2 regions of the Delftia sp. Lp-1 genome follow, and region 1 is predicted to be linked to the other one. Evidence: riboswitches for the same ligand, from Rfam matches in the RefSeq annotation. Region 1 holds a riboswitch; the other holds the start of a gene.
What was found. Region 1 has a riboswitch for glycine ahead of gcvT (glycine cleavage system aminomethyltransferase GcvT). Riboswitches for the same ligand answer to the same signal wherever they lie in the genome.

Region 1 (4,416 bases):
CGGCGCCCGAATTGATCATGTAGTCGATGCGGTCGCGGATCCAGAGGTAGCCATCGTCGTCGATGTGGCCCAGGTCGCCCGTGTGGTACCAGCCGTGCGCCAGGGCGCGGGTGTTGGCGTCGGGGCGGTTGAGATAGCCGGCCATCATGCAGGGGCCGCGCACCAGGATCTCGCCCACCTCGCCGGGCAGGCAGGCCTCGGCCGGATCGGTGGGGGCGTTGTCTTCGCGCAGGCGCGCCACGATGAGGTCATGGCCCATGGAGGGCAGCCCGGCCGAGCCCGCGTGCGAGAGTTGCTCGCGCGGCAGGAGGATGGACATGCAGGGTCCCATCTCGGTGGTGCCGTAGACCTGGACCAGGTCGCTGCCGACCTTGCGCGTCCATTCGCGGATCAGGTGGGGGGCCATGGAGGCGCCGCCGTACTCCACCAGCCGCAGCGCGGGCGCCTGCTCAGGCGAGGCAATGGGGTCGGCCAGCAGCATGGTGACCATGGTGGGCGCCGCGAAGAAGAAGCTCACGCGCTCTTCGCGGATCAGGCGCCAGGCCTCGGCCACGTCGAAGCGGCGCAGCAGCACCTGGGTCGCCCCGGCCTGCAGGCGCGGCAAAAAGCTGGTGTGCAGCTCGGCCGTGTGGTTGAGCGGCGCCATGGCCAGGCCCACGTCGTCGCGCGTGAACTGCATGGTCTGGTGCATGAGGGCGTTGTGCGCCAGCTTGCTGCGGTGCGTATGCAGCACGCCCTTGGGCCGGCCCGTGGTGCCGCTGGTGTACATGAGGATGCAGGGGTCGCTCTCGCGCACATGGGCCTGGGGCGGCGCGCTGCTGCGGCCCCTGGCCAGGGCGGACAGGCGCTGCGTGGCCCAGACCGGCAGCGGGTCGGCCGGGGCATCGTCGGCAAAGATCCAGTGCTCGATGCCTGCGCCAGTGCCGCCGCCTTCGGCCTTGAGCAGGGCCTGGGCGCGTGCGGCCACCTCTCCGCCCTCGTGCTCGAACACCAGGGCGCGCGCAGCACCGTCCTTGAGGATGAAGGCCAGCTCCTGCGCCGCCAGCCGGTAGTTGATGGGGTTGAAGATGGCGCCCAGGCGCGCGGTCGCCAGCATGGTGAAGACAAAGGCCGGCGTGTTGTAGAGAAAGGCCGCGACCACGTCGCCATGGCCTATGCCCAGCTCGGCCAGGCCGTGGGCGTGGCGGTTGACTTCGGCATCGAGCTGGGCGTAGGTCCAGGCGCGGCGCTCGCCGCCCTCCCAAGCGACCAGGGCTTCCTTGTTCGGCAGGTAACGTGCCGGCCAGGCCAATGTGTCTCCCAGCGTCTGCTGCATGTGCGCTTCTTCCTTCTCGCTCACGAGATTTCATATATCGATGCATCTCAATGTAGGAGATTTTTTAGACAGTTATGCAATTTGCAAATGCATCCATGCAGGCAAGCGCATGGAGCTGGGGCCGGCCCGCGGAAATCCCGAAGCCGCGCGGACGCTGGCCGCAGCTAGAATGCGCCGGTCAGGAGAGAGTGCCCGCCCGGCCGCAATGGTCACAGGCAGCGGCACCGCCGAAGGCGCAGGGTTCGTCCCGAACGCTCAGGCAAAAGGACTGGCACCGCCTGCCGCCACGGCCGCAGGCGTTCCTAGCTGGAGAGAGATGCAGGGCACGGCGGTGTGCCCCATCCACCGAAGGAGCAAGCCCCACGCATGGAAGGTGCGGGTGAATCTCTCAGGTAAAGCGGACAGCAGGGCAGGACATCCCGGGATTCCGGGATGGCGTTGTGCCTTGCCCCTTGCCGAAAAGAGAGTCCCTCCTTGACCGCTGCCTCCACCACCGATCTGCTCAAGACCCCGCTGTTCGAACTGCACCAGGAACTGGGCGCGCGCATGGTGCCGTTTGCCGGCTACTCCATGCCCGTGCAATACCCGCAGGGGCTGATGGCCGAGCACCTGCACACGCGCGAGGCGGCAGGCCTGTTCGATGTCTCGCACATGGGCCAGATCATCCTGCGCGGCCCGGATGCCGGCGCGGCGCTGGAATCGCTGCTGCCCATGGACGTGCTGGGCCTGGGCGAACACCGCCAGCGCTACGGCCTGCTGCTCAACGACGCGGGCGGCATTCTGGACGACCTGATGTTCGTGCGCCGCGAGGACGACCTGTTCCTGATCGTCAACGGCGCCTGCAAGCACGAAGACCTGGCGCACATAGAGGCCCGCATCGGCCAGCGCTGTGAAATCGAGCCCCAGTTCGACCGGGGCCTGCTGGCGCTGCAGGGCCCGCAGGCAGCAGCCGCCATGGAGCGCTTGCTGCCCGACACGGCCGGGCTGGTGTTCATGACGGGCGGCCACTTCGACTGGGAAGGCGCCGAGCTGTACATCACGCGCAGCGGCTATACCGGCGAGGACGGCTTCGAGATCTCCCTGCCTGCCAGCCACGCCGAGGCCTTTGCCCGTGCCCTGCTGGCCCAGCCCGAAGTCAGGCCCGTGGGCCTGGGCGCGCGCAATTCGCTGCGCCTGGAAGCCGGCCTGTGCCTGTACGGCAACGATCTGGACACGACCACCACCCCGGCCGAGGCCGCCCTGAACTGGGCCGTGCAGAAGGTCCGCCGCATCGGTGGCGAGCGCGAAGGCGGCTTTCCCGGCGCGGCCACCGTGCTGGCCCAGCTGCAGGCGCCCGAGCTGCTCACGCGCAAGCGCGTGGGCCTGGTGGCCCTGGAGCGCGTGCCCGTGCGCGAAGGCACGGAGCTGCTGGATGCCAGCGGCCGCAAGGTCGGCCAGGTCACCAGCGGCCTGCTGTCGCCCACGCTGAACCAGCCCGTGGCACTGGCCTATGTGGAGCCGGGCAGCGCCGCCGTCGGCACCACGCTGCAGGCCATGGTGCGCGGCAAGGCCGTGCCCATGCAGGTGCAGGCCACGCCCTTCGTGGCGCCCCGCTATCACCGCGGTTGAGGACAGCCTGCGCGCTTGGCGTGGATCGAGTTCGGCGGATTCGTTTTTCCTGCCATCGCATGCCGCTACAGTGCGCACTGACCTTTCTCAAACCGCCTTTCACAGGTTTCTTTTCAGTTTCTATCGGAGCAAGCCATGAGCATCCAGTATTCCAAGGACCACGAATGGATCAACGCCGCCAACCCTGACGCGGCCATCGTCGGCATCACCCTCCACGCGCAGGATGCGCTGGGCGACGTGGTGTTCGTCGACCTGCCCGCCGTGGGCACCAGCTTCAACCAGGGCGATGTGGCCGGCGTGGTCGAGTCCGTCAAGGCCGCCGCCGATGTCTACATGCCCGTCAGCGGCGAGATCGTCGAAGTCAACGAAGCCCTGCGCGACGACCCCTCCCTGGCCAATAGCGATCCGCTGGGCGAAGGCTGGTTCTTCAAGGTCAAGCTCAGCGACGCAGGCCAGCTGGCCGCGCTGCTCGACGAAGCCGCCTACACGGCCTTCGCACAGAGCAACTGACGCCACTTTCCGGCCAGGACGGGCGCCAGGGCCCGCCCTGGCGCTTTTCAGCTTTTGAGACAGGTCACTCCATGCTGATGTCCTCCACCCAGCCCCTTGCCGCCCTCGAGAACGCCACCGAATTCGTGGCCCGCCATATCGGCATCGCGCCCGAAGACGAGGCCCACATGCTCAGCGCCATTGGCGCGGCATCGCGCGATGCGCTGATCGACGCCATCGTCCCGCCCTCCATCCGGCGCCACCAGCCCATGGCGCTGCCGCCGGCCGCCACCGAGGCCCAGGCGCTGGCCGAGCTCAAGGCGCTGGCAGGCCGCAATCAGCTGCTCAAAAGCTTCATCGGCCAGGGCTACTACGGCACGCACACGCCCGGCGTCATCCTGCGCAACATTCTGGAGAACCCCGCCTGGTACACGGCCTACACGCCCTACCAGGCCGAGATCTCGCAAGGCCGCATGGAGGCCCTGGTCAACTTCCAGACCATGGTCTGCGACCTGACGGCCATGCCGATTGCCAACGCCTCCATGCTGGACGAGGCCACGGCGGCCGCCGAGGCCATGACGCTGGCCAAGCGCTCCGTCAAAAGCAAGAGCAACCGTTTCGTGGTGGCCGGCGATGCCCACCCCCAGACCATCGAAGTCATCCAGACGCGCGCCGCGCCGCTGGGCATCGAGGTGCTGCTGGCCAACTCGCTGGAGGAATGGAACCAGCTGATGGAGGGCGACTACTTCGCCGTGCTGGCCCAGTACCCCGCCACCAGCGGCCGCATCGACGATCTGCGCGCCGACGTGGACAAGGCCCATGGCAAGCAGGCCGCCTTCATCGTGGCCACCGACCTGCTGGCGCTGACCCTGATCACGCCGCCCGGCGAATGGGGTGCCGACATCGTGGTGGGCACCACCCAGCGCTTTGGCATGCCCATGGGCGCCGGCGGCCCGCACGCCGCCTTCATGGCCTGCCGCGACGAGTTCAAGCGCTCCCTGCCC
Region 2 (4,416 bases), on a different contig from region 1:
TTTTTAGCGGAGGCTTCTCGGGCGTGGCCTTCGGTGCGGGCGTGCCCTGCATCACGGGCATGGCCCAGGGCTGCGTGCCGCTGGGCGAGGGCCTGGAGATCACCGAGGCGCGCGGCGCCCTGGTCACCGGGCTCAATGGCGATCCGGCCTTGCAGCGCCTGCTGCAACTGCTGGGCGTGGAGCTGGAAGGCAGCGACTGGCAGCCCGCGCTGACCACGGTGCGCAGCACGCTGGCGGCCATTGCGCCGCCGGGCCGGGGCATGGCCCACGGCGTGCTCACCGAAGAGGCCCAGGTACTGACCCTGGTCGGGCTGGACCCGCTGCGCCAGGGCGTGGCCCTGTCATCGGCCGTGGAGGCCGGGCATTCGGTGATCTTCTGCCGCCGCCAGGCCCAGGTCGCGCGCCAGGAACTGCTGCAACTGGGCGCTGCGCTGCGCGATGCGGCGGAGCCCGAGGAGGCGGCGCCCGAAGGCGAGGCACAGCCCCGCATCCGTGGCGCCATCTACATCAGTTGCCGGGGCCGCGGCGGCGGCCTGTTCGGCGGCCCCGATGCCGAACTGCGCACCCTGCGCCACGCACTGGGCGATGTGCCATTGATCGGCTTCGTCGCCGAAGCCGAGATCATGGATGCCCGCCTGCACCGCTTCGCCGGGGTGTTGACGGTGTTCACTGCTTAGGCGTCGTACACACCGTATACGCCGTACACACGGTACACACCGTCTGCACCTCAGACCGCGCGCGGGCGCACCGTGCCTGCGCTGCGATCCGGGTCCATGGCTGCAGCTCCCAGAAAATCGAAATCCACGGCCGGCTGCCTGCCGCTGACCAGGTCGGCCAGCGCCATGCCGGAGCCGCAGGCATGGGTCCAGCCCAGCGTGCCGTGGCCGGTGTTCAGGAACAGGTTGGCGATGGGTGAGCGTCCGATCAGCGGCACATTGCTGGGCGTGGCGGGGCGCAGGCCGCTCCAAAATTGCGCGCGTTCGGTATCGCCAGCGCCGGGGAACAGCTGCTGCACGCGCCGCACGATGGCCTCGCAGCGCACGGGGTCCAGGTTGCGGTCGTAGCCGTTGAACTCGGCCGTGCCCGCAATGCGCAGGCGGTCGCCTTGCGCGCCCGTGTAGCGCGAGAACACCAGCTTGAACTCATCGTCCGTGAGGCTGACCTGGTAGGCCTTGGCGGGGTCCAGCACCGGCAGGGTCACGGAGTAGCCCTTGGCCGGGTAGATGGGCAGGCGCAACCCCAGCGGCTGGGCCAGCAGCGGGCTGAACGAGCCCATGGCCAGCACATAGGCGTCGCCCTGGATGCGTTCGTAGCGGCCATCGGCATTGGTCACTTCCACATGGTCGATATGGCGGCTGGCGCCTGCGCCCGTGGTGCGCAGCGCCATGACGTGGTGGCCGTGGCGGAACTGCACGCCCGTGGTGGTGGCAATGCGTGCCAGCTCGCGCGTGAAGAGATTGGCGTCGCCCGATTCATCCTCGGCCGTATAGGTGGCGCCCGCTATCTGCCCGCGCACATGGGCCAGGGCCGGCTCCAGGCGCACGGCTTCGTCGGCGTCGATCAGGCGGCGGTCGCAGCCCAGGGCCTGCATCTGCTCGGTGGGCTTGAGCGCGCCCTCGAACTCGCGGGCGTTCGTGTAGAAGTGCAGGATGCCCTGCATGCGCTGCTCGTACTGGATGCCGGTGTCCGACCGCAGCTGCTGCAGGGCCTCGCGGCTGTAGGTGCCCAGGCGAACGATCTGCTGGATGTTGTGGCGCGTGCGCGCGGGCGTGCAGTTGCGCAGGAAGGACAGGCCCCAGAGCCACTGGCGCATGTCGGCGCGCAGGCGGAACAGCAGGGGGGCATCCTGACGGCCCAGCCAGCCCAGCAACTTCAGCGGTGCGCCGGGGTTGGCCCAGGGTTCGGCGTGGCTGACCGAGATCTGCCCGCCGTTGGCAAAGCTGGTTTCGGCGCCGGGCGCAGCCTGGCGGTCGATGACGGTCACTTCATGACCGAGAGATTGCAGATAGTAGGCCGAGGCGGTGCCGATCAGGCCGGCTCCGAGAACGATGACGCGCATGACAATGCCCTTTCAAAGGCATGTGCCGGTCACGCGGAAGCTGGTAGCTATGGATTCAATAGCAAGCAGCCTGCGTCCGTCGTGACGCAGCTGCCGCTCCCCCTGTCCTTGGTACCTGAGAGATTCACCGCCGTCCATGGGAACGGGGCTTGCTCCTTCGGTGCGCCGCATATTGCGTGCGGCGGCTCTCCAGACGGCATGTTGTGTTTGCAGTACGGAACCTGAGCGTGTATGGGAGTTTGCGCCTTCGGTGAGGCTCGGCACCGTGGTGCCCGCCTGCTCTCCTGCAGGGGCGATTCTATGTGGCTTGCGGAGCCAGTTCCAGTTGTACTGGGGATATCACCAGTTGCCACCTGCATGTGGTGTGGCTGATTCAGGGTATTCCCTAATTCGCTCAAGAGCCGCCCTCGTAACGCTGGTGTAAACCTTCGGGCTCATGAAAAAAACTATTGAAATAGAAAAAAACATGATTTAGCCTATCGGTATGTGTGGTGGTTTGACAGCGCATGTTCTGATCGATTGAACCTCCATGGGGTAACCATGGGTTGTATATCTGTCGGATAGGCGACTTACCGTTGCACAGGTGAAGGTCTATGGAAACTGGCCCGCCACTGGAAAAAATACAAGCACGGTGAATATGGTTCGTTGAGGGAGGAAAAAAATGATTTGCATCGCAAACCCGGCTGAAGGTGTGCCCGGCTCAATGGGCAATGGAGCAGTGCGCAAGCGCTGATGGAAATCCACCATTTTTGATTGACGCGCAGGATCTGCGCGAAACCCTGTTACTTCCAATGTCACCGGTTGCAAGGTGATTTGTGAGTTCTTGACTCAAATAGAACTATCCGAGGTGCGGCGATGCAAATGCGCTGGGTACGACTGATGGCCATTGCCATTGGGGAAAATATTTTCCTGTCTGATTTCCTTGAAAAAATGGGGAATATCATGCGCGTTCTTGATCGCCTGCCTGGTTCGGTGTTTTTACGAAAATGGCGTGCAGCGAGGTACTTGTTCTCGTTGCTGCTGCTTTCGTGCGCCGGTATTTCATCCACGGCACTGGCGGCGACCATCGTTTTCACGGTCACCGACAACAGCGACGCTCCCAATGCCAATGCAACGACACCAACCACCTGTGTCAGCACGCTGGGGGGCACCTTTGCTGGCGCATGTACGCTGCGAGCGGCCATTCAGGCAGCCAACTACACGCTGCAAACGCTGGATCCGAGTGCCGATGTTTCCATCGTCTTTGCGCCGACACTGACTACGTCGGTGCGAACCATACAGAGCGGGACATCCAAGGATGCGGCCGGAAACCTCTATCCGTATGTCGACAATCAGACGGTTTACGTGCGCTGTGCCAATACATTCATCAGCGGCGCCCAGTCCGGCGCCGTGACGGGAGCCACCAATGCCTGTGGTCAAACCCAGATGATCAGCGGCGGCGATACGGGCACCACCACTGGTGCCGGTGGTGCCTGGTACTGGCTCAAAGGCACCGTGCCAGCCGGCACGGGCTCGTTGACCATCGATTTCGGGGGAGTCATACAAGTCCAGAACTGGGCGGACTCCCCCTGGGAAACTTTTTATCTTGGTGGGAAGAACATCACGCTCACCAATTCGCCCAACATGACCTGTGGCGAAGCGGTATTCGTCGTTGGCTCCCCGGCGAACAATGTCACCATTGATCGCGTCGGCCTGGTGAATGTGGCTCCAACTCCTGCGGGAGAGGGTACGCCGTTCAACTGCGAGCTGTACGCGGAGATTCATCAAGGCGCACAAAACGTATTCTTTACCAATAGCACGATCAATTCCGCGATATGGAATGGAAATTTCGGCAATAACAGGGGCTCGGCTATTTCCGTTGCCGCAAGCAACGGTACAGGCACGGTTTCCAACATCGTTGTCGATAATTTCACGGTAACGAATCTGCCCAACCCTATCGGGGGAATGCAGCTCGAGCAGTTTTTCCAGGTCATGTCGAACATGACCGTCAACGGATTGACGATCAAGAATTCGAATATCGCACTGAGCCCGACTGGTGGAAATGCGCCCAGGGCCGTGGTGACGGTTGATGGAGCGATCAACCTAGACAATGGAATCGGTCTTGCCGTGACGGGTAATACCTTCTCGCTGCCTATTGCCGCCTATACCGCTTCATCGCCATTGCATGTGTCGGCACCAACGGTGAATACGGCAGCCTCAGGCACGACGCAGGTAGTGACGGTGACCGATAACAACTTCACTGGCGGCGGGGACGGGGTGAATATCGGTGGTACGGGTACGGCACCAGGGTTGATTGGCAACAACAAGATGACAAGCCAGTCGAGAAGTGCCATCCGTATCACTACGCGTGATTTCTT

Region 2: another riboswitch for glycine. It lies ahead of LGR64_RS25825 (D-amino acid dehydrogenase); the one in region 1 lies ahead of gcvT (glycine cleavage system aminomethyltransferase GcvT).

Annotation. Positions count from the first base shown of each region.
Region 1 is NZ_JAJALJ010000001.1:2,007,806-2,012,221, reverse strand. Features, by position in the region: gene LGR64_RS08900 (fatty acid--CoA ligase) at 1-1,315, opposite strand, end outside; glycine riboswitch at 1,485-1,596, shown strand; glycine riboswitch at 1,612-1,730, shown strand; gene gcvT (glycine cleavage system aminomethyltransferase GcvT) at 1,790-2,923, shown strand; gene gcvH (glycine cleavage system protein GcvH) at 3,059-3,433, shown strand; gene gcvP (aminomethyl-transferring glycine dehydrogenase) at 3,505-4,416, shown strand, end outside.
Region 2 is NZ_JAJALJ010000004.1:148,042-152,457, reverse strand. Features, by position in the region: gene LGR64_RS25830 (FIST signal transduction protein) at 1-677, shown strand, start outside; gene LGR64_RS25825 (D-amino acid dehydrogenase) at 728-2,059, opposite strand; glycine riboswitch at 2,152-2,262, opposite strand; gene LGR64_RS25820 (invasin domain 3-containing protein) at 2,915-4,416, shown strand, end outside.